Regions from separate parts of the Bacillus sp. XF8 genome, predicted to be linked through region 3. Evidence: riboswitches for the same ligand, from Rfam matches in the RefSeq annotation. Region 3 holds a riboswitch; each other region holds the start of a gene.
What was found. Region 3 has a riboswitch for S-adenosylmethionine ahead of J4P91_RS16560 (cyclase family protein). Riboswitches for the same ligand answer to the same signal wherever they lie in the genome.

Region 1 (8,353 bases), on a different contig from region 3:
CCAACACCGCCGCATATCGTAACAGCTTTACAACGTGCAGCAGAAAAAGCAGTTCACCATAAATATCCGCCATTTCGCGGACATGAAAGCTTAAAAAAAGCCGTTGCGACGTTCTATGAACGTGAATACGGAGTCAACGTAAACCCTAAAACAGAAGTTGCTATTTTATTTGGTGGTAAAGCAGGGCTGGTTGAATTACCGCTTTGTTTTACAAACCCTGGTGATACAATTCTTGTACCTGACCCAGGATATCCTGACTATTTATCAGGTGTCGCTTTAGCAAAAGCACAATTTGAGACGATGCCATTGTTAGCAGAAAATAATTTTTTACCAGATTACAATAAAATCAATGATTCTATTGCCAAACAAGCAAAATTGATGTTTTTAAATTATCCTAACAATCCAACTGGTGCTGTCGCATCAAAAGAGTTCTTTGAAGAAACAATTACATTTGCAAATGAAAACGATATTTTAGTGGTTCACGACTTTGCCTATGGAGCAATTGGCTTTGATGGTAACAAACCAACTAGCTTCTTACAAGCAAACGGTGCCAAAGATGTTGGTATTGAAATTTATACACTATCAAAAACATTTAATATGGCTGGTTGGCGCATCGCCTTTGCTGTCGGTAACGAAAGTGTAATTGAAACGATCAATTTACTACAAGATCATATGTATGTAAGCATTTTTGGTGCTGTGCAAGAGGCGGCTCGCGAGGCACTATTAAGTTCACAATCTTGTGTAAATGAATTGGTTGAACGCTATGAAGCACGGAGAAATGTACTCATTACAGCTTGCCGTTCGATCGGCTGGGATGTTGTCGCACCAAATGGATCATTTTTTGCATGGCTTCCCGTTCCTGATGGTTATACATCGGAGCAATTTACTGACTTATTGTTAGAACAAGCACATGTAGCAGTTGCACCTGGAGTCGGATTCGGCAAACATGGTGAAGGCTACGTTCGCATCGGGTTATTACATACAGAAGAACGATTACAGGAAGCTATTCAACGAATCCAGAAATTAAAAATTTTCAAAAAGCCATTGACATCCTAAAAAAACTCTGTCAAAATTCAGATATCAAAAAAATTTTAACATTTCTAAATACTTCTTATCAAGAGCAGGTGGAGGGACGAGCCCGACGAAACCCGGCAACCGATCTACAATTGTAGGCACGGTGCTAATTCTCGCAGCATTACGCTGACAGATAAGGAGCTGGTTGTAAAAAAACCTCTCCTTAGCTGAGAGGTTTTTTTATTTAACTAGGAGGTTATGAAAATGAGCGGAATAACAGCAACATATTTAATCCATGATGATTCCCATAATTTAGCGAAAAAGGCTGAGCAAATTGCTCTCGGTTTGACAATTGGTTCATGGACTCATTTACCACACTTATTACAAGAACAATTAAAACAACATAAAGGTAGCGTCATTCATGTCGAAGAGTTGGAAGAACAAGAACATGTAAATACGTATCTTGGAAAAAAAATAACACGTGGACTCATTAAAATTCATTATCCATCACTAAATTTCAGCCCTGATTTACCAGCTATTTTAACAACAACTTTTGGAAAATTATCATTAGATGGCGAAGTTAAACTGATTGATTTAACATTTTCAGATGACTTAAAAGAACATTTCCCTGGCTCTAAATTTGGCATTGAGGGAATTCGAAATCTCTTACATATTCACGACCGTCCACTTCTAATGAGCATTTTCAAAGGAATGATCGGACGCAATATCGGATATTTAAAAACTCAACTACGTGATCAAGCAATTGGCGGTGTAGATATTGTAAAAGATGATGAAATCTTATTTGAAAATTCATTAACACCGCTCACAAAACGAATTCATGCAGGAAAAGAAGTATTACAGTCTGTATACGAAACATATGGTCATAAAACTTTATATGCAGTAAATTTAACAGGACGTACGTATGATTTAAAAGAAAATGCAAAACGAGCAATCGAATACGGTGCAGATATCCTACTCTTCAATGTATTTGCGTACGGATTAGATGTACTCCAGTCACTTGCAGAAGATGAAAATATTTCAATTCCTATTATGGCGCATCCTGCTGTTAGCGGTGCTTATGCATCATCAAAATTATACGGATTTTCTTCACCATTGTTACTTGGAAAATTGCTTCGTTATGCTGGTGCAGATTTCTCTTTATTTCCATCACCATACGGCAGTGTTGCATTAGAAAAAGAGGAAGCGCTTCTTATTACAGAGGCACTAACAAAAGAAGACCCTGCTTTAAAAAGAAGCTTCCCTGTTCCATCAGCTGGCATTCATCCTGGTTTTGTTCCATTTATCCTTCGCGATTTTGGCAAGGATGTTGTCATTAACGCAGGTGGTGGTATTCACGGTCATCCAAGCGGTGCACAAGGCGGCGGAAAAGCATTTCGAGCAGCAATTGATGCCGCTTTGCATCGAACACCATTGCATGAAGTAGATAACACTGATTTACATGCTGCACTGCAATTATGGGGAAATCCATCTCGCGAGGTGAAAATATGAGTATTCAAATCTTCTGTGACTTTGATGGAACCATTACAAATAACGATAATATCGTTTCCATTATGGAAAAATTCGCACCACCAAAAGCTGAGGAAATAAAACAAAAGATTTTATCACAAGACATTTCTATTCAAGAAGGTGTATCACAACTTTTTAAATTATTACCAACAACTTTGCGTGATAATATCATCAGATTCCTCAAAGAAACAGCTAATATACGCACTGGTTTTGAGGAATTTTTACAGTTTATAAATGAAAATAACATTTCTTTTTATGTTATTTCTGGAGGGATGGATTTCTTCGTTCATCCCCTCTTGGAAGGACTCGTTCCAGAAAACCGAATTTATTGTAACGCGACTGATTTTTCCGAAAAATATATCGAAGTAAAATGGCCACACCCTTGCGATGAACATTGTAATTATAATTGTGGCCTTTGTAAATCAACATTAATTCGAAACCTTAGTTCTAAAAATGATTTTCATATTGTAGTAGGCGACTCAATTACAGATTTACAAGCAGCCAAACAAGCTGATAAGGTATTTGCTCGAGATTTTCTTATTACAAAATGTGAAGAATACCATATTCCTTACACACCATTTGAAACATTTTATGATATTCAAACTGAATTACGGCACTTGTTGGAGGTAAAGTTATGAAACAACTTTTTCGTCAGTGGCATAACCTAAGTGAAATAAAAAAGGAATTAACGAGTCGCAACTGGTTTCCAGCAACAAGTGGAAATATTTCTATAAAAGTAAATCACGAACCACTTACCTTTCTTATTTCAGCAAGCGGTAAGGATAAAACAAAAACAACACCTGATGATTTTCTATTGGTAGATTATCAAGGAGAACCAGTCTTAGAGACCGATTTACGCCCTTCTGCCGAAACCATATTGCATACGCATATTTATAACCATACAAATGCTGGTTGTGTCCTGCATGTTCATACAACCGATAATAACGTCATCACAAATTTATATAACGAAGAAGTTATTCTTCGTAATCAAGAAATTATTAAAGCCCTTGATATTTGGGAAGAAGGTGCAACAATTCGCATCCCAATTATTGAAAATGATGCCCACATTCCTTCACTTGGGGAAAAATTCAAGAAGCATATCCGTGAAGATTCAGGCGCTGTATTAATCCGAAACCATGGGATTACCGTTTGGGGAAAAGATAGCTTTGATGCAAAGAAAAGATTAGAAGCATATGAGTTTTTATTCCAATTTCATATAAAACTATTATCAATTCAAGGAGGCGTTTCACATGGCGCAAATTTATATTCATGAAATAAATACTCGCATTGAAAATGAAGTGGAAGTAGAGCAATTTTTACAAGGAGAAGGCGTTTTATATGAGAAATGGGATATTTCAAAACTTCCTGCTCATTTAAAAGAAAACTACTCCTTAACTGATGAAAACAAAAAAGAAATTTTAACAGTATTCTCTAAGGAAATTGCTGATGTTTCAGAACGTCGAGGTTATAAAGCACATGATGTTATTTCCCTTTCAAATGCAACTCCTAACCTTGATGAGTTATTAATTAACTTTAAACGAGAGCACCATCATACTGACGATGAAGTTCGTTTTATTGTCAGCGGACATGGTATTTTTGCCATTGAAGGTAAAGATGGGCACTTCTTTGATGTTGAACTTAAACCTGGTGATCTTATCTCAGTACCTGAAAATGCAAGACATTATTTCACATTACAAGATGATCGCCAAGTTGTAGCCATTCGTATTTTTGTTACAACGGAAGGCTGGGTTCCTATTTATTAAGGTAGTTAGTTGAATAAAAGGAATTGGACCCCCTTTTCCTTCCTTTTATTCACTCTACATATATACATCCTCCTATGGAACAGGCTTATTTCAAAAATATGAAATAAGCCTGATTTTTTGTTTTTTTCGACACTACACAAACCTTCTCCTTATTTAAGAATTTATCAAGTGTATTTATCAATAAAATTTGAACATTTTTTGAACTTTTTCTGAAAATTCTGTTTAAATTGTGTTATAATACAAATAATAGAAAATGAAGTGAAAAGAAAACTGCAAAAAGAGGGGGAAGAACATGAATTTAATTATAGCACTTATACTTGGGGTTACTTGTGGAGCTATTCCTGCTATTCTTGGAGCAATTATGGAGGAATTAGAAATCGGTATGCTAGGTTTTGTCGCATCTTCTGTAAGCGCTTTACTCTTTGGTTTATTCGGCGCTATTCCTGTTGCTATTCTCTTTGCATTATATATATTACGTCACGCTCGTACAAAACAATTCCGTCACAATCATATGGCTAAAATCATCCCATTTCCAATTGAACGCTCTCGTCGTGCTTCTAGCTTATAATCCATTACTATATCCTCACCATACATCTACTTCAATATAGCCTGCCTTTTCAAAATTAACTTCCAGCTTTTCCGAAAAAATATTTTAAACATAATAAAAAAGTCCTCAAATGAGGACTTTTTTATTTATTATCTTCCAAAAACTGAAATAGTTCTTGTAAATGAAGAGCATCTTCTCCATAACTAACAGATACATAGCGTACTCCATCAATTTCAGCATGCATATAAAGATCGATTCCTTCACGATCGTACTTTAAAGCTAAATAAAATTCCATTTCTTCTAGCATTTCCTTTGATGCTCGAATAACATAATGACCGTTCTCATCACGTCCATACTCAAATGTTGGCTCAAAATCATACTTTTGTTTAAATGCTGCTTGTTGTTTATCATTAATTGGCATACAGGTTGCACGCTGCACAGCATCAATCATTCCATCAAATTTTTCTAAATCCATTATATTACCCCCATATATTTCTTATACAAAACCTGTGTCCCACTATCCTCTTCTCCCGCTTCTATTAATTCATTATATAGCTCTTTTGCTAGAGCTAATCCAGGTACAGGTAATTCTAACTTTTCAGCTTCATCTAATGCAATCTTCATGTCCTTCATGAAATGTTTTACATAAAACCCTGGCGCAAAGTCTTCCTTTAGCATACGCGGAGCTAAATTACTTAATGACCAACTACCAGCTGCTCCAGTTGAAATACTTTTTAGTACTTTATCTGGATCTAAACCTGCTTTCTTTGCATACGCTACCGCTTCACAAACTCCTATCATATTAGAAGCGATCGCAATTTGATTACACATTTTTGTATGTTGTCCACTTCCTGCTGGTCCTTGTAGCTGAATGTTTTCCCCGAGTTTCTCAAATAAAGGTAAACAAACTTCATATACTTCTGGATCTCCACCAATCATAATGGCAAGTCTTCCTTCTTTCGCTCCAATATCTCCTCCCGATACCGGTGCATCTAGAGTATGTACATTCTTTGTTTTTCCAGCTTCATATATACGCTTTGCTAGTGTTGGTGTAGATGTTGTAAAATCAATTGCAATTGTACCTTCATTTGCATGTTCGAGAATTCCCTCTGTTCCAAAATAGATTTCTTCTACATCATGCGGATACCCTACCATCGTCATAACAACATCTACATTTTTCACCAATTCTTTTGGTGAATCACACCAATGCGCTCCTTCTTTTAATAAAGAAGTTGCTTTTTCTTTCGTACGGTTATACACATATACTATATAGCCACCTTGTAATAAATGCTGTACCATACTTTTCCCCATAACACCTGTACCTATAAAACCAATTGATGAAATTACTTGTTTCATCCACTCATCCCCTTTGTTCTAATAAGTCGCTTACCATCTTTCGAAATTCCTTATTGAAATCATCATTTATGCTATTTTGTACATTTGAGAATAAAACAACAAATGTTCCCTTATCTTTATTAAAATTATTAAATGTATTCCAACCAGCAAGTACACCATGATTATGAAAATAATCATGGTAAATATATAAACTAAATGCATATTGTTTTTCGGATGAAGGTGTAAACATCGCTTGTATACTTTTCTCTGAAAGAAGTTTTCCGTTTATAATCGCTTCATCTAACTTTTTCATATCTCCAACTGTAGTATACATCTCACCACAGCCATATAACCAATCCATTGCCAATTTTGGTGCAGGTACAAGTACATTATCTTTCTTTGTATATCCTTTAGTAAAATGTTGATCTCCTGGCACCATATTCCCCATGCCCGATTCATACATTTTCGCTCGCTCAAAAATGTTTTCCTTTATATATTCACCTAAAGGCTTTTTAGTTATATTTTCTATAATATAAGCCAACACCATATAATTATAATCCGTATACCTCCAGCCAGTTCCCGGTGGAAATTCTACATTTTGTTTTCCAATCCACGTAACTAAATTTAAACGTGACGCGGCATTTACTTTTCCCTTTCCCTCCCCTGGTAAACCCGAAGTATGTGTTAATAAGTGATATAATGTGATATTTTTATTTGCCGGAAATACAGGAATATATTTATTTACATTGTCCTGAATATTTAACTTTCCTTGCTCTTGCAACTGTAAAATTGATGTTGCCACAACAGTCTTAGTAATTGAACCAATTCGATATTTGGTTTGTGGCGTATTTTCAATTTTACTTTGAACATCCGCATATCCATATCCTTTGTTCAGCACAACATGATCTTTATCTGTTACAAGAACCGTTCCATTAAAATCTTTATTTTTTAAATATTGATCTAACTTTTGTGCCACACTAGCATAATCAATTGACGGTTCCTTTTTTTCTTCCAAATTATCCTGTAATTCAGATTTAACAGAAGGCGTTACCTTTGATGTTGACACTTCTTGCTTCTCCGACGTATAAAAAAAGTAGTACACAATTCCGCATACTATAAAGCAGCCGAAGACCATCATAATAAATCTTTTTATCATTCAAAAACCTCCGCAGTTACTTCGTTATAAATGGTCCCCTCTTTCTATTATCAGACAACAGAAAAAAATCGCAACACTTTGTTGCGAAAAATTCACATTTTTTCTTTTCTATATAAACGCACTTGGTTTTTCCCATTTTTTTTCGCTTCATATAAAGCAATATCCGCTCGCTGCATCAATTCTTCTTTTGTAATCCCTTGCTCATATAAAGCAACTCCAAAACTTGCGGTTAACTTCGAAATGCTCGAGAATTGTTTCGTTTCAATAAAAAAACGTAGTGATTCAGCAACTTGGAAGGCCTCTTTTTCCGTCGTATTGATTACTAATATAATAAATTTTTCTCCGCTCCACCGTGCGAAAATATGCTGGGATGCTATTTTAGATTTCATAAGTTCGGCTAACTGAATTAATGCTAAATCACCAAAATCATGACCATATGTGTCATTCACTTTTTTAAAATCGTCTATATCAAAAAGAATAATTGCCATTGTTTGATTCATTCGTTTCTCTTTTTTCCATTTTTCTTCTAATAGTTGTTGAAACTTCAAACGATTATATATTTCTGTTAAAGAATCAATTGCAGCAAGCTGTTCTTGTTCTTGATATAGTTCATCTAATTCCGTAATATCTGTACACTTAACAATAAACCTAGAGAAATCTTCTGGTACAGATGCAGCACGTAATAAAAAAACAAACTCTTCGCCTTCATGATTATACATTTTTATTTTTCTGGCTTGCGCTAAAGAATCATCGAGCCAAGTTATATCGTGATCTGTTGCGTAATATCCATGCTCTTGAATAAAATGTTCCGCAAATATCATATGATTCTCATGATATGAAACTAAATTTTCATATCCAAAAAAACTCAAAAAGTTCGTATTACAGTCGACGATCTCATCATCTTCTAAAATGAATAATAAATCATTTTGAAAATCAAACATCATTTGAAGAAGCTCTTGTTGAATAGTCACTTGTTGCAATAGTGTTAATTGATAGAGGCTTTTGTTTACC
Region 2 (5,481 bases), on a different contig from region 3:
AATGCAAAGAAAAAAATAGGAGAAGCGATGCAAGGAAAGCCGGACGTTATCGTATTACCAGAACTTTGGACGACTGGTTATGACCTAGAAAGACTGCCGGAAATTGCAGACGGGGAGGGGATTCAAACAAAGCAGCTTCTTTCAGAATGGGCACAGCAATATGGTGTGAATATTGTTGGTGGTTCTATTGCGAAGCAAACAAAGCATGGTGTTACGAATACGATGTATACAGTGAATCGTGAGGGGAAACTGCAAAATGAGTATAGTAAAGTTCATTTATTCCAGTTGATGAATGAACATAACTATTTAATAGCAGGTGATGAAACAGGAGAATTTACATTGGATGGTGTGCAGTGCGGTGGTGTGATTTGTTACGATATTCGTTTTCCAGAATGGATGCGTGTTCATACTGTAAGAGGGGTAAATGTATTATTCGTTGTAGCAGAGTGGCCGCTTGTTCGCTTAGCTCATTGGCGTTTACTTCTTCAAGCGAGAGCGGTTGAAAATCAATGTTATGTGGTTGCATGTAATAGAGCAGGAGAGGATCCAAATAATGTGTTTGCTGGACACTCTCTTATTGTTGATCCATGGGGAGAAATTGTAGCAGAAGCAGGAGAAGAAGAATCGATTTTACATGGGAAGCTAAACTTAGAAAAAATTAAGGAAGTACGTAAGGGAATTCCTGTTTTTGCTGATCGACGTCCAGAATTGTATAAATAAAAATGTTGACAAGTGATTTTTATTCTTGTTATAGTCTGTAGCAGAAAGTTAAAAATTCAAATAAATTTTATAACTCTTATCAAGAGCAGGTGGAGGGATTTGGCCCGATGAAACCCAGCAACCGACCGTAATACCATTGTGAGATGGGGCGCTTATGCGCCAAAAAGGCACGGTGCTAATTCCAGCAGAAAGGATAGCTTTCTGACAGATAAGAGGGGAGAAGCTAAACTTCAAACCTCTTTCTTCATGGAAAGAGGTTTTTCTTATGATGAAAAACCTCTGAATTAAAAAAGGGGGATAAGAAAATGGGATATCGTTCATTAACAGAAGAAACAGCAGTTCAGTATGTAAAAGAGCATGGATATTTTGAGGAAAATGCAAAGGTAACTTGTTATGAAATAGGAGATGGAAATTTAAATTATGTATTCCAGCTTCATGATGGGGAACGCGGTATCATTGTAAAACAAGCTCTTCCATATGCAAAAGTCGTTGGAGAAAGCTGGCCACTTTCGTTAAGAAGAGCCACCATTGAAAGTCAAGCATTGCAAGTTTTTGCAAAATATGTCCCAGAATATGTTCCGAAAGTATATGGTCATGATGAAGAATTAGCTGTGACAGTAATGGAAGATTTATCAGCTCTTACAATTACTCGTAAAGGATTGATTGAAGGGGAAGACTATCCGCTTTTATCTAGGCATATTGGCCGCTTTTTAGCATACGTTCTTTTTTATACTTCAGATTTTGGTCTATTAGCAGAAGAGAAAAGGGTGTTAGATGGAAAGTTTGTCAATCCTGATCTTTGCAAAATTACAGAAGATCTTGTGTTTACAGATCCGTTTGGAAATTATGATACAAACGATTATGAGAAAGAATTGCAGCCTGTATTAGACGAACTTTGGTGTGATAAGAAATTGAAGTTACAGGTAGCGCAGTATAAATATAAATTTTTAACGAGAAAAGAAGCATTAATTCATGGAGATTTACATACAGGTAGTATTTTTTCATCATCTTCGGAAACGAAGGTAATTGATCCGGAATTTGCAACATATGGTCCATTAGGATTTGATCTAGGTCAATTCATAGCAAATCTATTATTAAATGCGTTATCAAGAGAAGAAGAGAAACGAAATATCTTATTCTATCATATTGAAAAAACATGGAATAGTTTCGTCGAAGTATTTACAAAGTTATGGTTACTAGAAGGCGTAGAAGCATATACGAAAGAGAAACAATGGTTAGCACTTGTACTGCAAAATATTTTTAGTGATGCAGTTGGTTTTACTGGTTGCGAGATCATTCGTCGAACAATTGGATTGGCACATGTGGCAGATCTAGATGGAATTAAGGATGAGAATCGAAGAATTCAAGCTAAAAAACATGCATTATATTTAGGGCGAGAATTATTGTTACATAAAACGATAAGTGCGGATATCCGCTTATTCCAAACATTATTTCAATATATTGTATCAGGGGAGGTAAAAGCATGAGTACGATAGTTGCCGTTCCGCGCTCCATAAGCTGGAAGGGAGATTCTATTGCGTTATTAAATCAAACGAGATTACCGCATGTTGTAGAATATAAAACATTAACAACTATTGAAGATGTGTGGAAAAGTATTGTGATGTTAGAAGTGCGCGGAGCACCTGCAATTGGTATTACGGCGGCTTTTGGTTTAGCACTTGCAGCAAAAAAATATAGTGTTACGAATATCACTGACTTTGAAAAAAATTTTAAAAGAGATTGTAATTATTTAGCAACCTCACGTCCGACAGCTGTTAATTTATTTTGGGCAATTGATCGTATGAGTATCGCTATTAAGAAAGCAACAACAATTAAAGAAGCAAGAAAAATACTAGAGGAAGAGGCGCTCAAAATTCAGCAGGAAGATGAAAATGTATGCCGTAGTATTGGGGAGCATGCTTTAACTAAGTTTAAAGATGGTGACCGTGTTTTGACGATTTGTAATGCTGGAAGTATAGCTACTGCCCGTTACGGAACAGCACTAGCCCCATTTTATATTGGAAAAGAGCGTGGGCTGAATTTACACGCTTATGCATGTGAAACAAGACCTGTTTTGCAAGGAGCACGTCTTACTGCATGGGAATTGCAACAAGCTGGTATTGATGTAACGCTCATTACAGACAATATGGCAGCCCAAGCGATTCGAACAAAAAATATTGCTGCTATCATTGTAGGAGCAGATCGAATTGTTGCAAATGGTGATACAGCAAATAAAATAGGAACTTTAAATTTAGCTATACTAGCAAAATATTTTCATATTCCTTTCTATGTTGCGGCTCCGCTTTCTACATTTGATATTACGAAGAAAACAGGAGCTGAAATTGTGATTGAAGAACGCGATGAAGCTGAAGTTACAAAGGTTTTTGGGAAACGAATTGCTCCAGAGGGCGTTGGTGTATATAATCCTGCATTTGATGTAACTCCTTATAGTCTTATTACTGGAATTATTACTGAAAAGGGAATTTTACAAGGGGATTATGCTGTAGAGATTGCTTCATTATTTGAAAAAACAAGCTAATGTGTAGTAGCTTGTTTTTTTACTGCCCGATTTCCTTTCTTTTGCTTATTTATTTAAAAGAAAGGAGGGGAAATAGATGGAGGAATGGATATCTATGATCGGTAATGTTGGGTTTCCAATTGTTGTAACGCTATATTTATTGCATCGTATTGAAAGTAAATTAGATGGTGTAATTGTTGCGATAGAGAAATTACCACAACAGATGACAAGATATGAAGCTCCGCATGAAACGAAGTGAAGAAAAAGGCTTATGCGCCCTAGGGCATAAGCCTTTTTCATAATTAAGAACAGCTACTGTGCTGTATAGCCTCCATCAATGACAACAGCCTGACCAGTTATTCCTTTTGTTTTTTCACTTGCTAAAAATAAAGCATAGTCAGCAATTTCCTCTACAGCTAGCAATCGTTTTTGTGGTACGAGTGGATAAATAACATCTTCTAATACACGCTCTAGTGGAACATTTCTTGTTGTTGCTAAATCTTGGAGTTGGTTTCGAACAAGCGGTGTATCAACATAGCCGGGGCAGAGCGCATTTACTGTAATCCCATGTGTAGCTCCCTCTAAAGCGGCAACCTTTGTTAAACCAATTACACCATGTTTCGCACTATTATAGGCAGCTTTTCCAGCGAAGCCGACGAGTCCATTAATAGAGGCAACATTAATAATGCGTCCATACTTTTGCTTTTTCATAATTGGAAAAGCATGTTTTATTGCGATAAAAGGTGCAATTTGCATAATTTTAATAAGAAGTTCAAACTTATCGGTTGGGAATTCTTCAATTGGCGAGACGTGTTGCATACCAGCATTATTTATTAATACATCAAGTGAGCCGAATTTTGTAACAGTTTCAGAAATAGCTTCGGATATTTCTTGCTCAGATGTAACATCACATCTTAGTCCTATTGCTTCATATCCTTTCCTGCATAATTGTTCAGCCGCTTCCTTCGCACGATCTTCAAGGCGATCACTAATCACCACTTTTGCTCCTTCTTTCGCAAAAGCATTTCCCATTTCATAACCTATTCCACTTGCAGCACCTGTTAAAAAGACGACACGATTTGAAAGCATGATGAGAGCACTCCCTTATATATAAGATTTGTCTTATTGCTCTATTTAGAGGGAATGCAATGAAAATCCTGCAAAGATTTGGAAAAGATATATCGGACTATTTTGTAAAGTAAGATACTTACGCTTATCTATCTTGTAAAACAAGGTAGAGGGAGGATTCGGATTATGTCGAAAAGTCAAATGCTGAAAGGGATTTTAGAAGGGTGTCTCCTTGGCATCATTTCTGAAGGCGAAATATATGGCTATGAAATGAGTGAAAAGCTAGCCAAGTATGGTTTCACAATGGCAAGTGAAGGAAGTATTTATCCGTTATTAATACGGATGCAAAAGGAAGGATTAATAACAAGTACAATGAAGGAATCTCCATCTGGTCCAAAGCGAAAATATTATACATTAACAGAAAAAGGTGAAGATGCACTAGATGAGTTTATGGATCGCTGGGAAGCGATGCAAAGTAGTGTAGAGCGTCTGTTGAAAGGGAAGGGGAGACGAAGATAATGCTATCTACTGAAGCAAGAAGTTTCTTATTGAATATGAGAGTGTTTTTAACAGCAAAGGGTATAAAAGAAAGTGATGCTGAGAGTTTTTTAGAGGACGCTGAACTACATTTAATGGAAGGCGAGAATGAAGGGAAAAGCGTGCAAGATATTTTTGGAAGCTCACCGAAAGAATATGCAAATGAACTTGTTAAAGTAATGGAAAAAGATCGAAGAGAGAGCTGGAAACAAATCGGATATACAGTGATGAATATTGTTTCGTTTTGGATTATTGCCTCTATTTTAATTGTAAATGATAACGGGCAATTACAGATTTCATTCGTTCAATGTATTGGGTATGGTATGGCATTAATGATTGTACTTGTAGCACCTAATATAGCTTTTCGGAAAATGGCCTTTCGGATAGGGTTTATAAAACAATGGTTTATTCAAGTTTTATTGATGGTAATTCCAATGTTTTTATTAGGGGCAGTAATTATACTCGATATGATGTATCCTACACGGATGATTGGATTAACTCAGTTGCAAGGCTATATGATAGCTGGCGTAATTTTCATAGTAACAGTAATTACAAATGTGCATTTTGAAGGGTGGTTTAAAGTTTTATATTTAGTCGTTCCACTTTCTATCATGTTTGTTTTTAAAACATTTACGTCA
Region 3 (8,353 bases):
ATGAGAATGTTCTCCCTCCTTTGCGTACAATGAATAGGAAGAATGGTAAACCTACGATTGCGACAATGGCAACAAGTGGTGTTTCATATGGAGCATTCATTGTACGTCCAATTGTATCCGCAAGTAACATAAAAGAAGCACCAACGATAGCAGACATTGGGATAACAAAACGATAGTCTGGTCCGACGATTGGACGTACCATATGAGGTACCATTAAACCTATGAATGCCATATTCCCAACAAGTGCAACAGAAGCACCAGCAAGTAAAATGATAGTAATAAAAAGAATGGTTTTAATAACGATAATCTTTTGTCCTAAGCCAATTGCAACCTCTTCGCTTAGGCTTAGAATCGTCAATTTCTTTGAAAATAAAATCGCAATAAAGATACTTACTGAAATAACTGGAATAATGATTTGTAATTGGCCCCATGTTGTTCCGATTACGCCTCCAGCTGTCCACATAGACACGTCTTGTGAGATTTTGAAGTAAACTCCAATGCCCTCTGAAACTGCGACTAAGAATGCAGAAACCGCAGCCCCAGCGAGTACAATTCGAAGAGGGGAAAGTCCACCTTTTTTCATCATACCAATTCCAAAAACCATAATTGCGCCGATTGCTGCTCCAATAAAGCAGGCAATCATCATATAAAAGTAATTTACAGAAGGTATAAAGGCAATTGTAATGGCAAGTGCAGCGTTAGCTCCACCAGTTAAGCCAAGCAGCCCTGGATCAGCGAGTGGATTTCGAGTTAGTCCTTGCATAATGGCACCAGAAACCGCGAGTCCAGCTCCAACAAAAATAGCTGCAATTTCACGTGGTAACCGCAGCTCACGGATGAGAGAAAGTTTTTCACCTTTAGCTGAAGAAGTAAGTGCTAACCATACATCCTTTACAGTAGTGTCTGCCGCACCAAATACCATCGCGGCCATAAAAATAAGAAAAAACACAACGATTCCTAAAATGAATTTGTATATAAAGGAGGTGGAACGTAGATTATCTTTTGTCATCAGTTTCACATCTTTTCTTTTCATAGAATAAAGGAAGAGGAATTCTTATTTTAAGAATTCCTCATTGTTGTACTATTGACCAAGAAAGCTTTTTTTGAAGAAGTCTAGTTGGAAATCTAATGTAAGTGGATCATTAAAGTAGAATTCCATCATGTTTACTTCGAATGCTCTATTGTTTTTCACAGCTGGAATATTTTTATAGGATTCTGTTTCTTGGAATGAATTATCAGTATCCTTGTTTTTACTTATAATTAAATAATCACCAGCATACTCAGGTAGAACCTCAGTAGATAATGCATAGTAACCTGGCTTTAAAGCTTTTTCTTTTACTTTTTCAGGCATTTTTAATTTCATTTCTTGATAAAGAATTTCTGTTCCACGGCCCCAGTTCTCGCCGTATACATAAATTTGTTTATTGAAGTTTTCGATAACAGAAACTGTTGCGTCGTCGCCGATTTTCGCTTTAATATCTTTTCCTGTTGCTTGTGCACGTTTTTTGAAATCATCAACCCAAGCTTTTGCTTCTTTTTCTTTATTTAATAGTTTACCGATTTCTAAATGTTGTGTTAAGTAATCTACTTTTCCATATGTGAATGTTACAGTAGGAGCGATTTTCTTTAACTTATCGATGTTTTTGATATTTGATAAACCAATGATTAAATCTGGATTTAGTTCGATAATTTTTTCTACATTTTCATCTGATACTTCAGCAACATCTTTTAATTTCTTCTCAAAACGTGGATTCTGTTTAGACCAAGAATCTACACCAACAAGATTTACACCTAAAGACATTACGTTACCTGCGAATGATGATAGTACAACAACGCGTTTTGGATTTGCGGGAACTTCAACTTTACCATTTTCAGATTGGTATGTAATTGTTTCTGATTTGCTTCCCTTTGCATTTGAATCGTTTTTCTTATCTGTCGAGCCGTTGCTACAAGCACTCATAACGAGTACGAATAGAACTGTAAGTGAAATGAATAATTTTTTCATTTTTCTTCTCCTTCTATAAAGTGTCTGTAATGTATAGCTTCCTAACAAGATAGGTGTCTTGTAATTAATTGTTCTTATAAATCTTGATACTGAGATTTTTTATCATAAAATAATTGAGTGAGCTATAAAAAAATGAATCGTAATTTTTTCTCCAATTTTGTTAATAGTTTACAAAATGATAATGATTATCACTGTCGATTCCTTAATAATATAATTTTATATTTTTCTATTGTCAATAGTTATTTTGATTGTAAATTGAAAAGAAAAAAGGTATATTTTAATGAGAATGATAATCATTTAAGATAATGGTCGAGGAGTGAACACAAATGAATCCAGAAGAATTATTTGATGTGACCGTGATTGGAGGAGGTCCGGCAGGGCTTTACTCAGCGTTTTATAGTGGACTAAGAGAAATGAAAACGAAAATAATTGAATTTCAACCACAGTTAGGTGGAAAAATACATGTTTATCCAGAGAAAATGATTTGGGATATCGGGGGATTGCCACCAGTTACAGGGGCAAAATTAATTGATCAGCTTGTAGAGCAAGGGTTAACATTTCGTCCAGAAGTAGTGTTGAATGAAAAGGTAGAGTCAATCACCCGGAATCAAGAGGGGATTTTTGTGTTAACAACTTTCTCTGGTCAAAAACATTTTTCAAAAACAGTCATTGTAGCTACTGGAAGCGGAATACTGAAACCACAAAAGTTAGCAATTGAAGGTGCAGAGAGGTTTGAAGTATCGAATTTAAATTATACTGTAAAATCTTTAAAGCACTTTAAAGATAAGACTGTTATTGTCTCAGGTGGAGGGAATTCAGCTATAGATTGGGCGAATGAATTGGAGCCAATTGCGAAAAAGGTGTATTTAACATATAGAAAAGAGGCTTTGTCTGGTCATGAAGCACAAGTTACACAGCTTATGAATAGCTCAGTGGATTGTTTCTTTAATACATCAATTACAAAATTAATTGCAGGTAATAATCATGAAGCGATTGAACGCGTGGAACTAACGAATCATGAAACAGGAGAGATTTCATATTTACCAATTGATGAAGTAATCATTAATCACGGTTATGAACGTGATATGACATTATTGGAAAATAGTGAGTTGAGTGTCGAAATCATTGATAATTATTTTATTGCAGGAAGTGTGAACAGCGAATCTTCAATAGAAGGGCTATATGCTGCTGGAGATATTTTAAAGCATGAAGGCAAATTACATTTAATAGCTGGTGCTTTCCAAGATGCTGGAAATGCTGTAAATAAAGCAAAACAATTTATTCAGCCAGATGCGAGTGAGTATGGAATGGTATCTTCACATAATGATGTTTTTAAACAGCGTAATAGGGAGCTTATTAAGCAAATGATGAAATAAGAAATCTTTTAAAAAGAGGTATTTTCCTAGTTATATATAAACACCCAGTTACTTTTCCATTCATATTAAGAAGGGAAGTAAGCTGGGTGTTTTCCTGTTTCCTATGTTTTCTATCATATTTTTGACACCGGTTTCATAAGTTCACGTCTTGTGAATCTATTTTTGAAAAAAAGGGATAGGAAGACGTGAACATTTTATTTTTGGATTCTTCTAGAGACCGAGCTGACTGTGCTACGTTTATCCTGGAACTTAGCAAATTATGCAGTGCCTTTTGCATGGTGATCAGGAAATTGTATATTTTGCACGGAAGCAATGTATTGTTTTCCATGTTTTCTAGCCACAGACTCTAGTATATGGCGCACACGTTTTGTTAGGTGACCTTGATTTTGTAATGCCTCACAATATGCATCATAGTAGGCATATTTAGCCCAGAGAAAATCATCTTGCTGGAATAAGAAATGATTTTTATACCATTCTCCAATTGTGTTGTAGTGTGTGTCTTCGTTTGCAGCCATTGTTTGCTCAAGAATCCTTTGTGGTAACACTTTAGATAGATGAGAAGCAGTGTGCTCTGTTTCAGCTTGTAATGATTGCTCTAGCATTGTAATGATGTGACGAGTAGCCATATGTTAACTCTCCTTTGTGTAAATGGGTAAATACCATCTATATTTTAAAAACGCTTACTATACTATTATACAATATATGGTATGTATCTACCTGCTTTTTGATTTGTATTTACAAAATCTTTTTATTTTGTTTACAAAAGTATCCTATAATAAAGTAAGATGAATGCTGTATATGAAAAAATAATAAGGGAATGAAACCATTGTATATAACGATAAAAGAAGCAGCGGAATATTTAAATCTTCCAGAATCTTATATTGAAGAATTAGTTCAACAAAAACGAATTCGGGCGGTGTATGACGGTGAGCAATATTTGCTGAATAAAGAACAGTTCAATACACATTTAGAGCAAATGGAAAAATATAAGCAATTAGTAGAAGAAATATTAAATGAGCCAATTCCAGAAGATATGGATGTAAAAGACGAGGATTAAGTTATCATACTCCATGATACAGAATTATAAGAAAAACGTTTCAAGATGTGAAGAGTAAATATCTTGAAACGTTTTTTGATTGCACAATAGAAGGATTTTAATATATTTAAAGGAGTACATATTGTTCTAAAAGCAATTTCATAAGTATAGTATTATAATACGAATACATGTAATATACTTTTGTTTCGCTTAAGAGAGGTATTTATATGAACAAATTTCAAAGCATAGTTCAGGAAGAAAGAGAAGCTTTAAAGGTATTTTTATTATTATTTTATATTATCTTCTTTGTATATGACATTATATATTATTACATATATCCTGCAATGAATATAAATGAAGCACAAGTCGGGTGGCCAGAAGGTGGACTAGGATTTTGGGTATATATTTTTGTAAGTTTATTATTTCCAATTTCAATGTATCTTCAAAAGATAGGGCATACATATGCTGTTAAATATTTGTTCTTAATGGGCTATATGCTAATTGATTTTATAAATAATTTAATGATTTATTTAAAAACAGATCGAGTATTTGAAAATGGAAATATGGTAGAAATATTTCTAATACTTTTTGCACCGGTCTTTGTGAATAAAAAATACTTTTATTTAATCTCTCTCAGTATAATTGGTAAGTATACTTTTTTTGCTTTATTGTTAAGAGATGTGAAAGTTTTCATTCCGCTAGTGCTATGCATCTTTTTTTTCATCATTTCACACTCTTTATTAAAGAGGTTTCAGTCGTATGTTCGTACAGTTGTGAAAGCGCTAAAAGATATAGAGAAAACTAAAAATCTGGTGCTAATTGGAAAAATGTCAACAGCAATTGGACATGAAATTCGAAACCCGTTAACAGCTTTAAAAGGATTTACTCAAATTCAAAAGGAACGTAATCCAACTGATGTTGCTAGTTATGATATTATGCTACAAGAAATTGAGAGAATCAATGAGTTTGTTAGTGAATTAATGCTGCTTGGAAAGCCAAGACCAACAACTTATCAATTGTGTGATATGCAAAAGATTTTGTTATATGTTATTCAATTGATGGAAAGTTATGCAATGCAGTACGCTGTAAAAATTTATATACAGGTAGATGAAGACTTACCTGATATAAATGGTGATGAAAAACAATTAAAGCAAGTAGTAATAAATCTTGTGAAAAACGGAATTGAATCTATGATGGATGGTGGAAATTTAAAGATTTATGCATCTAAAACGATTGAAGAAAAAGTTTGTATTTGTATTCAGGATGAAGGATGCGGTATGGATAGTGAGAAAATAGAAAAACTCGGAAAAGCTGTTTATACAACAAAGGAGAATGGAACTGGTCTTGGCTTGATCATTACACACAAAATTATTGCAGAACATCAAGGGGATATCAAATTTGAAAGTGACGTTTGCGAAGGCACAAAAGTAGAAATAACATTGCCAACTATATAGAAATTCGAAACAAGAGTACTTTTCTGAAAAGTGCTCTTGTTGTGTAAATATAAACATTTTATAAAAAGATTCGAGAATGCTTTTTTTTATAAAACACTTAGTTTATAATGGAGAAAAATATCGGTATGCAGCTTCTTGCTCATATAACGGTTTGTAGTTTTTTGTTTTACGTGAATTAAAAAGAGGGGTGCACACGCATCCTTTTTTCTATGCAGATATTATGAAAGAGGTGGTATGATGGAATTAACATTAAATTCGGCTGTATGTTTACACACTATTCAATTTCGGAAAGAGCAAAAGAATTATATTGTAAAAGATACAATTACAGGCGAAAAATATGAAATGCCGCCACTTTGTATTGATGCACTTGCAATGATGCGTGACGGCTTTTTATTAGGAGAAATCGAAGAGAAGTTAAAGGAAGAATATCCAGAAGAAGAAGTAAATATTCTAGAATTTACGAGGCAATTGTTAGAGCTAGAGCTTGTTGGAATGGTTGACGGAGAAGAAATCATTTGTACGAAAAAGAAAGATAAAGATTATTTTGCATGGGTTCGTCCTCGTATTGAACAATTTTTCTTTAATTTAAATAGAAAACATCGAAGCAGAGATCAAAGGTGATCTCTGCTTTTTTCATTCATTCAAAAATAACTGCAAACGCTCTTGCAAATGCCCCATCACTATTTTTAATTTTTAATGGTGCCGCTGAAAAGAAGAAACGTTTCGTTTTAATCGCGTCTAAGTTTGTTAAGTTTTCAATTAAGTAAATATTATTCCCTAATAAAATATGATGAATTGGTGATGTTTCGGTCGTCACTTCATCGGGAGAAATGAAATCTAAACCGACAGATTTTACTTTTAATCTAACTAATTCTTCAGCAAGTTCTTCTGAAAGATAAAAGGCTTCTTTTTCATATGCTTCTGTATTCCAGTTGTTTGAGAGATTAGAATGGAAAATGACGATATCTCCTTCTTTTACCCCAGCATCATGTAATACTTCCTTAGGCAATTTTCGTTCTTGTACATGTGTTACATCAACTAGAATAGCTTCACCTACAAACTGATCAAGTGGTAATTGATCAATTGTTGTTGCACCTGAAATAAAATGGGCAGGTGCATCGCAATGTGTACCAACGTGAACAACTGAATGAAAATCTGTGACTTGAAATCCAGCCTCCTCAACACTTGTAATAGGTTCTAGATGAATCGGCGGTGTTCCAGGAAATTGAGACATATTGTTTTCGAATGTTTGTGATAAATCGATTACTTTCATCGGGATACCTCCAATAATTTTTAAAATATAAAAAGCCTATCTTTCAAATCAAGAAAGATAGGCTTTACATACTTGCATGTAAATTCATGTTTTATCTTCCAAAATGCATTGCATTTTGCAGGATTTAGCACCTGTTCAGTTTATATAAACTGAGGTTGCCGGGCTTCAAAGGGCCAGTCCCTCTGCCTCTCTCGATAAGAAATTTATTTAGTTTTAAAATTCATATTTTTTTGTTATTGTTATTGTAATTCATTTCCTTTTTTATTTCAAGAATGACAATAGGTATTCACCCAACTAAGGGTTCCAGCATATGGTAGCTTATGTAAGTAAACTGCTGCAAAGGAGTGAGTGCAGTGACAGGGAAGATTTTAAATTATTATGCTGGAGGAAATACAGCGAGAGGTTTTTATAGTTTATATGAGGAAAGTTTAAGTGGATTGGAAAGGCTTTTCATTTTGAAAGGTGGTCCAGGAACAGGAAAATCCTCACTGATGAAAGCAATTGGGCGTGAGTGGGCTGAAAGAGGATATGATATTGAACTTTTGCATTGTTCCTCTGATAACAAATCCATCGATGGGGTTATTATTCCAAAATTAAAAGTAGGAATTGTAGATGGAACAGCACCCCATGTCGTTGAGCCCAAAACACCTGGAGTTGTAGAAGAATACGTAAACTTAGGTGTTGCATGGGATTCCGAGAAATTAAGAAAACATAAAGATGAAATTACACGTTATATTTCAGAAGCAAGTGGTGCATTTCAATCAGCATATGCTTGTTTCAAAGAAGCATTAGCTATACATGATGATTGGGAGAGAATTTATATTGATAATATTGATTTTCAAAAAGCGAATGAATTAACAAATCAGCTTATACAAAAGTTATTCGCAGATAACAAAGGAAAACAAGCAGTTGTAAAGCGCCGTTTCTTAGGGGCAGCAACACCAAAAGGTGCGGTTGATTTCGTTCCAAATTTAACAGAAGGTATCCAGCATCGTTATTTTATTAAAGGACGCCCGGGGTCAGGGAAATCAACGATGTTAAAAAAGTTAGCAGCGGCAGCAGAAGAAAAAGGTTTTGAAGTTGAAGTGTATCATTGCGGCTTTGACCCGAATAGCCTTGATATGATTATTGTAAGAGAATTAGGTTTTGCAATCTTTGACAGCACCGCACCGCATGAATATTTTCCTGAGCGAGAAGGTGATGAGATTA
Region 4 (8,353 bases), on a different contig from region 3:
AGAGAATGCTTGATGTATGTGATCGTATCTTAACATTACGTGATGGAAAGTTATTATAGGTAGTATAAGAAAAAGCGCAGGATGGATTCCTGTGCTTTTTTGTGTATTATAATTCGTTTAGTTTGGTTTTGGAATTAAATGTTATAATAGTATTATTATTCTGTTATTTGCAGGGGAGGAGGGTGAAAGATGGAGAAAAAAATCATACATATGGAAGGGCTTATTGTTTTAGTAGCTACTATTTATATTTATACATTATATGAGTTTAGCTGGTTGATGTTTCTCTTATTGCTTTTAGCACCTGATGTTTCAATGCTAGCATATCTTATTAATAATCGTATTGGAGCACAAGTTTATAACCTGTTTCATACTTACATAGTATCAATATTCCTTATTTTGATAGGCGTATTTCTAAAATCAGATGCTCCCCTTATGATCGGTTTAATTTGGACTGCTCATATCGGGATGGATCGTCTGTTAGGATATGGTCTTAAATATCAAACGAGTTTTAAAGATACCCATATCCAAAAGTTATAATGTGAAGTGAGATTACTAAACCATATATCTTCTATATAACAAATATGTTTCTAAAGAAATTAGTGACATGTTAGATGAAAGAACAGCTTTTTAGTCATTACAGTCGATTTATTATGCTGAATCAAGTATACTGAGAAATGTTTCCGGAAAATAATTCGAGATAAAGATTCATTGAGGTTGTCTAATTACTGAAGACTTTTTAAAGCTATATTAATGAATAGATGATGTTTAATGGACATTTGAATTAAAATTTTGATCTTACATACAGAAGGAGAGTTAATATGAATTTAGCAAAATTTCCTAGAAAGAAATACACAGAATCATATACGCCAATTGAAAAATTAAATCACTTTTCTGAAGCTCTTGGGGGACCTTCTATTTATTTTAAACGAGATGATTTACTTGGTTTAACGGCTGGTGGAAATAAAACAAGAAAATTAGAGTTCCTTGTGGCGGATGCACAAGCAAAAGGAGCAGATACGTTAATTACATGCGGAGGTATTCAATCTAATCATTGTCGTTTAACGTTAGCAGCTGCTGTGAAAGAAAAAATGAAATGTATCCTTGTACTTGAAGAGGGGCTTGAGGAAGATTCTAAGCCAGATTTCAACGGTAACTACTTTTTATACCACTTACTAGGTGCTGAGAATGTAATTGTTGTGTCGAACGGGACGGACCTTATGGATGAGATGCAAAAAGTAGCGAAAGAGGTAACGGAAAAAGGACATTCACCTTATATCATTCCAGTTGGAGGATCAAACCCTACTGGTGCAATGGGATACATTGCGTGCGCTCAGGAAATCTTAGCGCAGTCCTTTAATGAAGGAATCAATTTCGATGCTGTTGTTTGTGTAAGTGGTAGTGGGGGCATGCATTCTGGTTTGATAACTGGATTTTATGGAAGTCAAAGCGGAATACCGGTAATTGGAATTAATGTAAGCCGAGGAAAAGCTGAGCAGGAAGAAAAAGTATTTCAGCTTGTAAAAGAAACTTCAGCACACGTTGGGATTCCAAACTTTATTCCTCGTGAGGCTGTTACATGTTTCGATGAGTACGTTGGACCAGGATACGCCTTACCAACACCTGAGATGGTTGAAGCTGTTCAGCTATTCGCAAAAACAGAAGGAATTTTACTTGATCCAGTATATACAGGTAAAGCGGCAGCTGGACTTATTGATTTAATCCGTAAAGATACATTTAAGAAGGAAGATAATATTTTATTTGTACACTCAGGTGGTTCACCGGCGTTATATGCGAATACATCGCTTTTTTCCTAAGGATTAATCATACAATTAGGATAAAAAAAGAAAAATGATATAGTATTAGTAGAAGTCAGCACCGGACACTATCTGGTGCTGACTTTTTGTCCTGTGAAATGGAAGTTTCACTTTATCGCTCCGTCTCAAAAAACTCTATCCACTCTCCATCAGGACCAGAGAAGAAAATATAACGTGTTCCATCAGGTAATGTTTCAATTTCCCCTGTTAATAAAAAAGTTACCTGTAACTTCTTCAGTCTCTTAATTTCATCTTCTAGTGAATCCACTTTGAAGCAAATATGATGTACTTTTCCTTCTGCAGGAAGAGAGGGATTATAGCCTTCTATTAATTCAACAATTGTTTCTTGTGATTCCTCTACACCTAAAAAAGCGAGTTTTAAGTTTGGATCTGGATGTCCCATACGTTTTATCAGTTTGAGTCCAACAACTTTTTCGTAAAATGAGATCGATGTTTCTAAGTTTGCAACCATGAGCCCAACATGTTCAATTCGTCTTACTGGCATGATGAATTCCTTCTTTCCATAAATTTCATATGTATCATAATATTGAAAATTAAGAAAATAAGCAAGATAAAAACCTTACAAATTTTATCGTGTTCTATGATATAGTGAGAAAGTATGTTTGGAGAGAAGGAAGGAGACAAAAGGATGAACACAACTTCGCAAACTCCTTCATTAACGGAAACGATGAAAGAGTGGCATCAAGCGTTAGCATATGAAATTAAACATTGGAAAACGATAGGCGGCAGCAAATTATCTATTATAAATGGCCGTTTTTTATATACAGATTATGAGAGTACGGTTTATGTATTTCAGCTTATTTCGGAAGTAAGTCTACCTGATGGAACACCAATTCGAATTGAATTTGATGGTGAGGAAGCAACAGGAGAAGTGCTATCTGTACATGGATTAGAAATCGAACTGAAATTAAATGATTATATACAAGGTGAAATAAGAGAAGCTACTTTATATAGTGAGCCATGGCAGTTATTAGAACAACTGCAAGAGCGGTTGAAAGAAATACGAAAAGATAAACAAAAGCGTCAGCGGGTAAGACGTCTTTTAGATGGAAAGAGCACACCAAAGCATATGGAAAAGATGAAAAATCCGAAGAATGAACTTGCATATCGTTCTTTTTATAATAGGGCGACATATGTTTGGGGACCACCGGGAACAGGGAAGTCTTATAATTTATCACGCATTATTTCGGCGCATTATCAAAAAGGAAAATCGGTACTTGTACTAGCTCATAGTAATGCAGCAGTGGATGTATTAATGAGTGAAGTAACAAAGCAAATAGAAAAGAAAGGAAAGTGGACACCAGGAGAAATTGTCCGGTATGGATTTAGTCAACATGAACATATACGTAATCATGAAACGTTGTTAGCTTCTAGATTAGTGGAAACGACGAATGGATCATGGGGGGAAGAAAAGCTTTATTTAGAAGAAATGCGCCAAGATCTTCGTCAAAAAATATTATCGTATGAAGCAACTTCTTCTGATAAAAAACGTATGCAAGAAATTGAAGGCGATCTTAGAAAACAAAGAGCGAAGATTAAAGAAGTAGAAAGAGAATATATTGAAAATGCACAGGTAATTGGTGCAACACTATCCAAATGTGCAATTGATTCTCTTATTTATGAACGAACATTTGATTTAATTGTTGTGGATGAAGTAAGTATGGCCTATGTACCTCAAATTGCCTTAGCGGCTTCTCTTGGAAAAAGAATTGTCGTTTGTGGTGATTTTTTACAGTTGCCACCAATTGCGATGGCAAACCATGAGCTTGTTAGAAAATGGCTAGGGGAAGATATGTTTTATCATGCCGGCATTGTCCAATCTGTAAATAGTTATGAAACGCATCCAAATTTATTTATGCTGCAAGAACAAAGACGTATGCATGCGGATATATCTAAATTTACAAACTCATTTATTTATAAGAATAGAGTGTTCGATCATCCATCTGTTTCGGCAAGAAAAGACTTAGCGAAATTACAGCCGTTTGCAAACGAAGCGACAGCTCTATTTGATACAAGTTTGATGGGAGCTTATTCGTTAAAAGATGCAGCTTCTGGCTCACGTTTCAATATGATGTCAGGGTTGATTGCGATGCAAATGATTTTAATTGGATTGTTAGATGGCGTTCAATCTATTGGAGTTGTAACCCCATATCGCGCGCAGTCCCGTTTTTTATCAACGTGTATAAGAGAAATTTTGCAAAAAACAAAGTATCGAAATACACCTATTCTAGCAGCGACAGTTCATAAATTTCAAGGATCTGAACGAGACATGATGATATTTGATACAGTAGATAGTTATCCGCAAGAAAGGCCTGGCGTGCTATTCTTTGATCATAAGAATCATCGTCTTGTAAACGTTGCGGTAACGAGGGCGAGAGGGAAGTTCATTCAGTTATCAGACTGTCAGTATATGCGGAAAAATCTTTCTAGAAAACAAGCGTTATCTCACTTAACTGCTCATTTAGAAAGACACGGAAATGTATACGATCGTACAACATCGCGTCCATTGTTAGAACGAAAAATTACAAAACGCTTGAGATGGTTTATGCAAATGAATTTGGAAGAACCAAAAGGATTATTAAAAGATATTTTATCAGCAAAACAAAAAATTATTATTTCGCTTCCAAGTACAAGGCAGATAGATAAAAGAGTATGGCAGGCGTTAATGCGTACGTCAGCGCAAGTAACAATCTATAGTGATGGCCCAATTCCATTAAAAAATGTGAGAATACAAAGGCAAAATAAATCACTGCCATTTTTATTAATTGATGATGAAATCTTTTGGGCAGGAGCGCCTTTAACATCTCAAATGATGTTTGAAGGAAGTCCAGAATTCCCTTATATATGTGCAAGATTACATGCACCTGAAACGATTGGCGTTTTAAAAGGGTTTTTAGATATTCGTTAAAATCAGATCGGAATTCCTTGACATTTACTCGGAATAACACTAGAATGAAAATAATTTAATATAATTTTGTGAAAATAAAAACGATTTTCTTATCACGAGAGGTGGAGGGACTGGCCCTATGAAACCTCGGCAGCGGATTCGATACGAATACTGTGCCAATTCCAGCAAGTGAAAGACTTGAAAGATAAGAAAGAAGGCTATTTTTGAATTTGTATTTTCAAGCCTCTTTCTATCTTTTAGAAAGAGGTTTTTTTATGCGTAAATTTAAAGGAGGAATGGGGAAAATGACAACAAAACAAGTAACGTCACACCGAAATATTATTACGGAAAGTATAGAAGGAAATAAAGAAAAATACTTAAAAGCAAGTCATGATATACATGCGAATCCTGAAATCGGTAATCAAGAATTCTTTGCATCTAGAACATTAAGTTTACTTTTAGGGAGTGCAGGATTTCAGCTTCAACACAATATAGCAGGACATGAAACAGGTTTTATCGCACGAAAAAGCTCTGGGGAAAATGGACCTACAATTGCCTTTTTAGCAGAGTATGACGCTTTGCCTGGATTAGGTCATGCGTGTGGTCATAATTTAATTGGAACAATAAGCGTTGCGGCAGCCGTTGCGTTATCAGAAACAATTGAGGAAATTGGCGGTGAAATCGTTGTATTTGGAACACCAGCAGAAGAAGGTGGTCCAAATGGAAGTGCAAAAGCAAGTTATGTGAAGGCAGGTTTGTTTAACAATATCGATGCAGCACTTATGATTCACCCGAGCGGAAAAACAGCAACGACAAGTCCGTCACTCGCAGTTGATCCATTTGATTTTCATTTTTATGGAAAGTCGGCACATGCAGCAGCGTCACCAGAAGAAGGAATTAATGCATTAGATGCGATTATTCAGCTTTACAATGGAATTAATGCACTGCGTCAACAGCTTCCATCAGATGTGAAAATTCATGGTGTCATTACAGAAGGAGGAAAAGCACCAAATATTATTCCAGATTATGCATCAGCGAGATTCTTTATCCGAGCAGCAACACGTAAGAGATGTGCTGAAGTAACTGAAAAGGTACGGAATATCGCTAAGGGAGCTGCTTTAGCAACAGGAACAACAGTAAAAATCAATCAGTTTCAAAATGAAATAGATGAATTGTTAGTTACGAAGACATTTAATGAGGTGGTTGCGGAGGAATTGGAGCTACTTGGTGAAGATGTAAATCGTAAAGAGAGATTTGGAATCGGTTCAACAGATGCAGGAAATGTGAGTCAAGTCGTACCAACGATTCATCCTTATATCAAAATTGGGCCGGATAATTTAATTGCCCATACGAATGAATTTCGAGAAGCGGCGCGTTCAGAGCTGGGAGACAAAGCATTGGTTACATCTGCGAAGGCATTAGCCTATACAGCATACCGATTAATTACAGAAGAAGGAACGCTTAATCAAATTAAGGAGGAATTTAAGGAAGCGCAGCGAAATCAATGATGCAGAAATATAATTGGTTTGACCTTGGTTATTGGAAAAATGATAGTGAAAGGAGCCTGTCGCTTATTTGGTAGGCTCCTTATTTTTAGTTTCACTTAATTCTCTTATTTGACAAATATAATTAGATATCAGAGTAAAGGTAATGAATTATCGCTTATAAAGAATTTTATTAAGGGAAAGAGTGATTGTTTGGATACAGTTTTAATCTTTAAAATTTCTCAATTAAAGTATTTAAAGCTGTTGATTTTATTCTCTCATATTCCATAGCTCCGGTAAGTTCATCAGCAAGAAGAGGAGATTTTCTAACGTATCTTTCACGAATTACATCGTAAAGTTCATATGGAAATAGCATATCGATAAACATGATTTTTTTCTGTTCAGCTGTTAGGGGAGAAATTGATTCATAAGCGTTAATCATAATATTGAATTGATCATCGTTCCAAACTCCTGTTGTATCTAATAAAGGGATAATCATTTTACGCAAGTCACGAATCGGAAGATCAAAAGAAACTGTATCTAAATCTATAACCCAAATTTGATTGTTAGGATCTAGAAGGGAGTTTCCTGTGCCGTAATCTTGATGGCATAGGTTGGGGCTTGTTTGTAATTGGGTGGTCCATGCTTGATATTCAGAATCTAATAGTCGCTGAAGTGTATGTTTTGCTTCTATAATAAAAGGGTCAATTTCTGCTAAGTACAATTGTGAAAATGGATCATCCTTAGTATTTTGAGCTAGGTTTTTCCAAACCTCCATTTGTTGAAATCTCTTGATATAATGGTTTGGCCAACGTCCTAATTTAGTGAAAATAGGCACTCCTGGTGGTGGCTTGTAACCAATAGACGAAAGATGAAAGTCAGCTAACCCCTTCATAATCATTTCAAGGTCTTCTTGCATAGTAAGTTCAAAAGGCCTTCCCTCAATCCATTCGTATCCAACAAATAAAAATGGACCATGTTTTGTATACAACTGATTATTTTTGTTTGGAATAATACTTGGAACACGCATTCCTTTTTTTGCAAGATAATCTTGTGCATGAATAGAAAATAACGCTTTCTTTTCTGGGCGATGAATTCTTTTTAAGCACATAGGTCCATCTGGTGTATGAATTTTCCATACTAAAGCAAGTTGTCCTCCTTGTATTAATTCAATTGTATTTACAGTAATATCCCAATCTTGAATCATTGTTTCGGCTAATGTTAGTAATCTGTTCTCCTCTTCAGGCGATAATATATATTCTGCTTCTTCTGTATGTTTTTCCAAATATGTCACCATCCTTTATACATTCTCTTATTACTGTATGGTACAGGGCAATTGGTTGTTCTAGCCATTCGCCTTTAAGGATAAAAAGTAGAGGTTTTACCTATTTTGTGTTTGAAATTTGGAAAAGGGTGTTGGATAACTCACAATGGTGAGGAATTTTTCGTAACATATGTTGAAAAGGGTTGTATTTTTTATGAAATGGAGGGTATTTGTATGAAAATCGCGATAATATCTACTGAAAAACTACCCGTACCAGCAATACGAGGAGGAGCTATTCAAATTTATATAGATTCCGTTGCTTCTATTATTGCTTCGAAAGGAAAAGATGTGACAGTTATTTCAATAAATGATCCAAATTTAAAAGAGCTGGAAAAAAGAGAAGGTGTTCGGTATATACGTTTTTCGGAAGATGAATATATTCCTCGTATTATTGAGCATCTACGCAAGGAAAATTATGATGTAGTTCATTTATGTAATCGTCCAAACTGGCTGAAAGTTTTATACGATGCTGCACCAAAGACAAAATTTGTATTAAGTGTGCATAATGAAATGTTTGCATATGAAAAAATGAGTGATGAGGAAGGCCAAACATGTCTTTCAGTGGTTTCAAAAATTGTAACAGTTAGTGATTATATCGGTAAGACAATTACTTCTCGTTTCCCAGCAGCGACAAGTAAGACGAAAACAGTATATTCGGGTGTAGATTTAGATCAATATACTCCTGCTTGGACAGCGAGGGGGAAAGAAGTTAGAAGGTCTGTTCAAAAAGAATTGAATTTACAGAATAAAAAAGTAGTTTTATTTGTTGGTCGATTGAGTAAAGTAAAAGGTCCTCATCTTTTGCTACAAGCACTTCCGAAAA

Region 1: it holds a riboswitch for S-adenosylmethionine, as region 3 does, so the genes downstream of both, mtnW (2,3-diketo-5-methylthiopentyl-1-phosphate enolase) here and J4P91_RS16560 (cyclase family protein) in region 3, are expected to answer to the same signal.
Region 2: it holds a riboswitch for S-adenosylmethionine, as region 3 does, so the genes downstream of both, mtnK (S-methyl-5-thioribose kinase) here and J4P91_RS16560 (cyclase family protein) in region 3, are expected to answer to the same signal.
Region 4: it holds a riboswitch for S-adenosylmethionine, as region 3 does, so the genes downstream of both, J4P91_RS12295 (M20 family metallopeptidase) here and J4P91_RS16560 (cyclase family protein) in region 3, are expected to answer to the same signal.

What each region holds. Positions count from the first base shown of each region.
Region 1 covers NZ_JAGDQK010000004.1:71,978-80,330, forward strand. Annotated here, with positions in the region: gene J4P91_RS04565 (pyridoxal phosphate-dependent aminotransferase) at 1-1,056, shown strand, start outside; SAM riboswitch class I at 1,109-1,214, shown strand; gene mtnW (2,3-diketo-5-methylthiopentyl-1-phosphate enolase) at 1,279-2,523, shown strand; gene J4P91_RS04575 (2-hydroxy-3-keto-5-methylthiopentenyl-1-phosphate phosphatase) at 2,520-3,179, shown strand; gene J4P91_RS04580 (methylthioribulose 1-phosphate dehydratase) at 3,176-3,814, shown strand; gene J4P91_RS04585 (cupin domain-containing protein) at 3,792-4,304, shown strand; gene J4P91_RS04590 (hypothetical protein) at 4,597-4,872, shown strand; gene J4P91_RS04595 (DUF3909 family protein) at 4,994-5,326, opposite strand; gene J4P91_RS04600 (NAD(P)-dependent oxidoreductase) at 5,326-6,207, opposite strand; gene J4P91_RS04605 (serine hydrolase domain-containing protein) at 6,212-7,342, opposite strand; gene J4P91_RS04610 (sensor domain-containing diguanylate cyclase) at 7,435-8,353, opposite strand, start outside.
Region 2 covers NZ_JAGDQK010000004.1:66,200-71,680, reverse strand. Annotated here, with positions in the region: partial or broken gene J4P91_RS04560 (carbon-nitrogen family hydrolase) at 1-720, shown strand, start outside; SAM riboswitch class I at 794-935, shown strand; gene mtnK (S-methyl-5-thioribose kinase) at 1,026-2,207, shown strand; gene mtnA (S-methyl-5-thioribose-1-phosphate isomerase) at 2,204-3,259, shown strand; gene J4P91_RS04545 (YvrJ family protein) at 3,336-3,497, shown strand; gene J4P91_RS04540 (3-hydroxybutyrate dehydrogenase) at 3,551-4,327, opposite strand; gene J4P91_RS04535 (PadR family transcriptional regulator) at 4,493-4,825, shown strand; gene J4P91_RS04530 (DUF1129 domain-containing protein) at 4,825-5,481, shown strand, end outside.
Region 3 covers NZ_JAGDQK010000025.1:58,847-67,199, reverse strand. Annotated here, with positions in the region: gene J4P91_RS16595 (FecCD family ABC transporter permease) at 1-1,033, opposite strand, end outside; gene J4P91_RS16590 (iron-hydroxamate ABC transporter substrate-binding protein) at 1,082-2,005, opposite strand; gene J4P91_RS16585 (NAD(P)/FAD-dependent oxidoreductase) at 2,332-3,381, shown strand; gene J4P91_RS16580 (hypothetical protein) at 3,639-4,007, opposite strand; gene J4P91_RS16575 (helix-turn-helix domain-containing protein) at 4,199-4,438, shown strand; gene J4P91_RS16570 (ATP-binding protein) at 4,645-5,871, shown strand; gene J4P91_RS16565 (hypothetical protein) at 6,109-6,492, shown strand; gene J4P91_RS16560 (cyclase family protein) at 6,509-7,144, opposite strand; SAM riboswitch class I at 7,233-7,345, opposite strand; gene J4P91_RS16555 (PRK06851 family protein) at 7,498-8,353, shown strand, end outside.
Region 4 covers NZ_JAGDQK010000019.1:15,122-23,474, forward strand. Annotated here, with positions in the region: gene J4P91_RS12270 (ABC transporter ATP-binding protein) at 1-59, shown strand, start outside; gene J4P91_RS12275 (DUF4260 domain-containing protein) at 190-537, shown strand; gene cuyA (D-cysteate sulfo-lyase) at 819-1,814, shown strand; gene J4P91_RS12285 (VOC family protein) at 1,927-2,319, opposite strand; gene J4P91_RS12290 (AAA domain-containing protein) at 2,434-4,743, shown strand; SAM riboswitch class I at 4,830-4,934, shown strand; gene J4P91_RS12295 (M20 family metallopeptidase) at 5,028-6,230, shown strand; gene J4P91_RS12300 (spore coat kinase CotI) at 6,439-7,503, opposite strand; gene J4P91_RS12305 (glycosyltransferase family 4 protein) at 7,705-8,353, shown strand, end outside.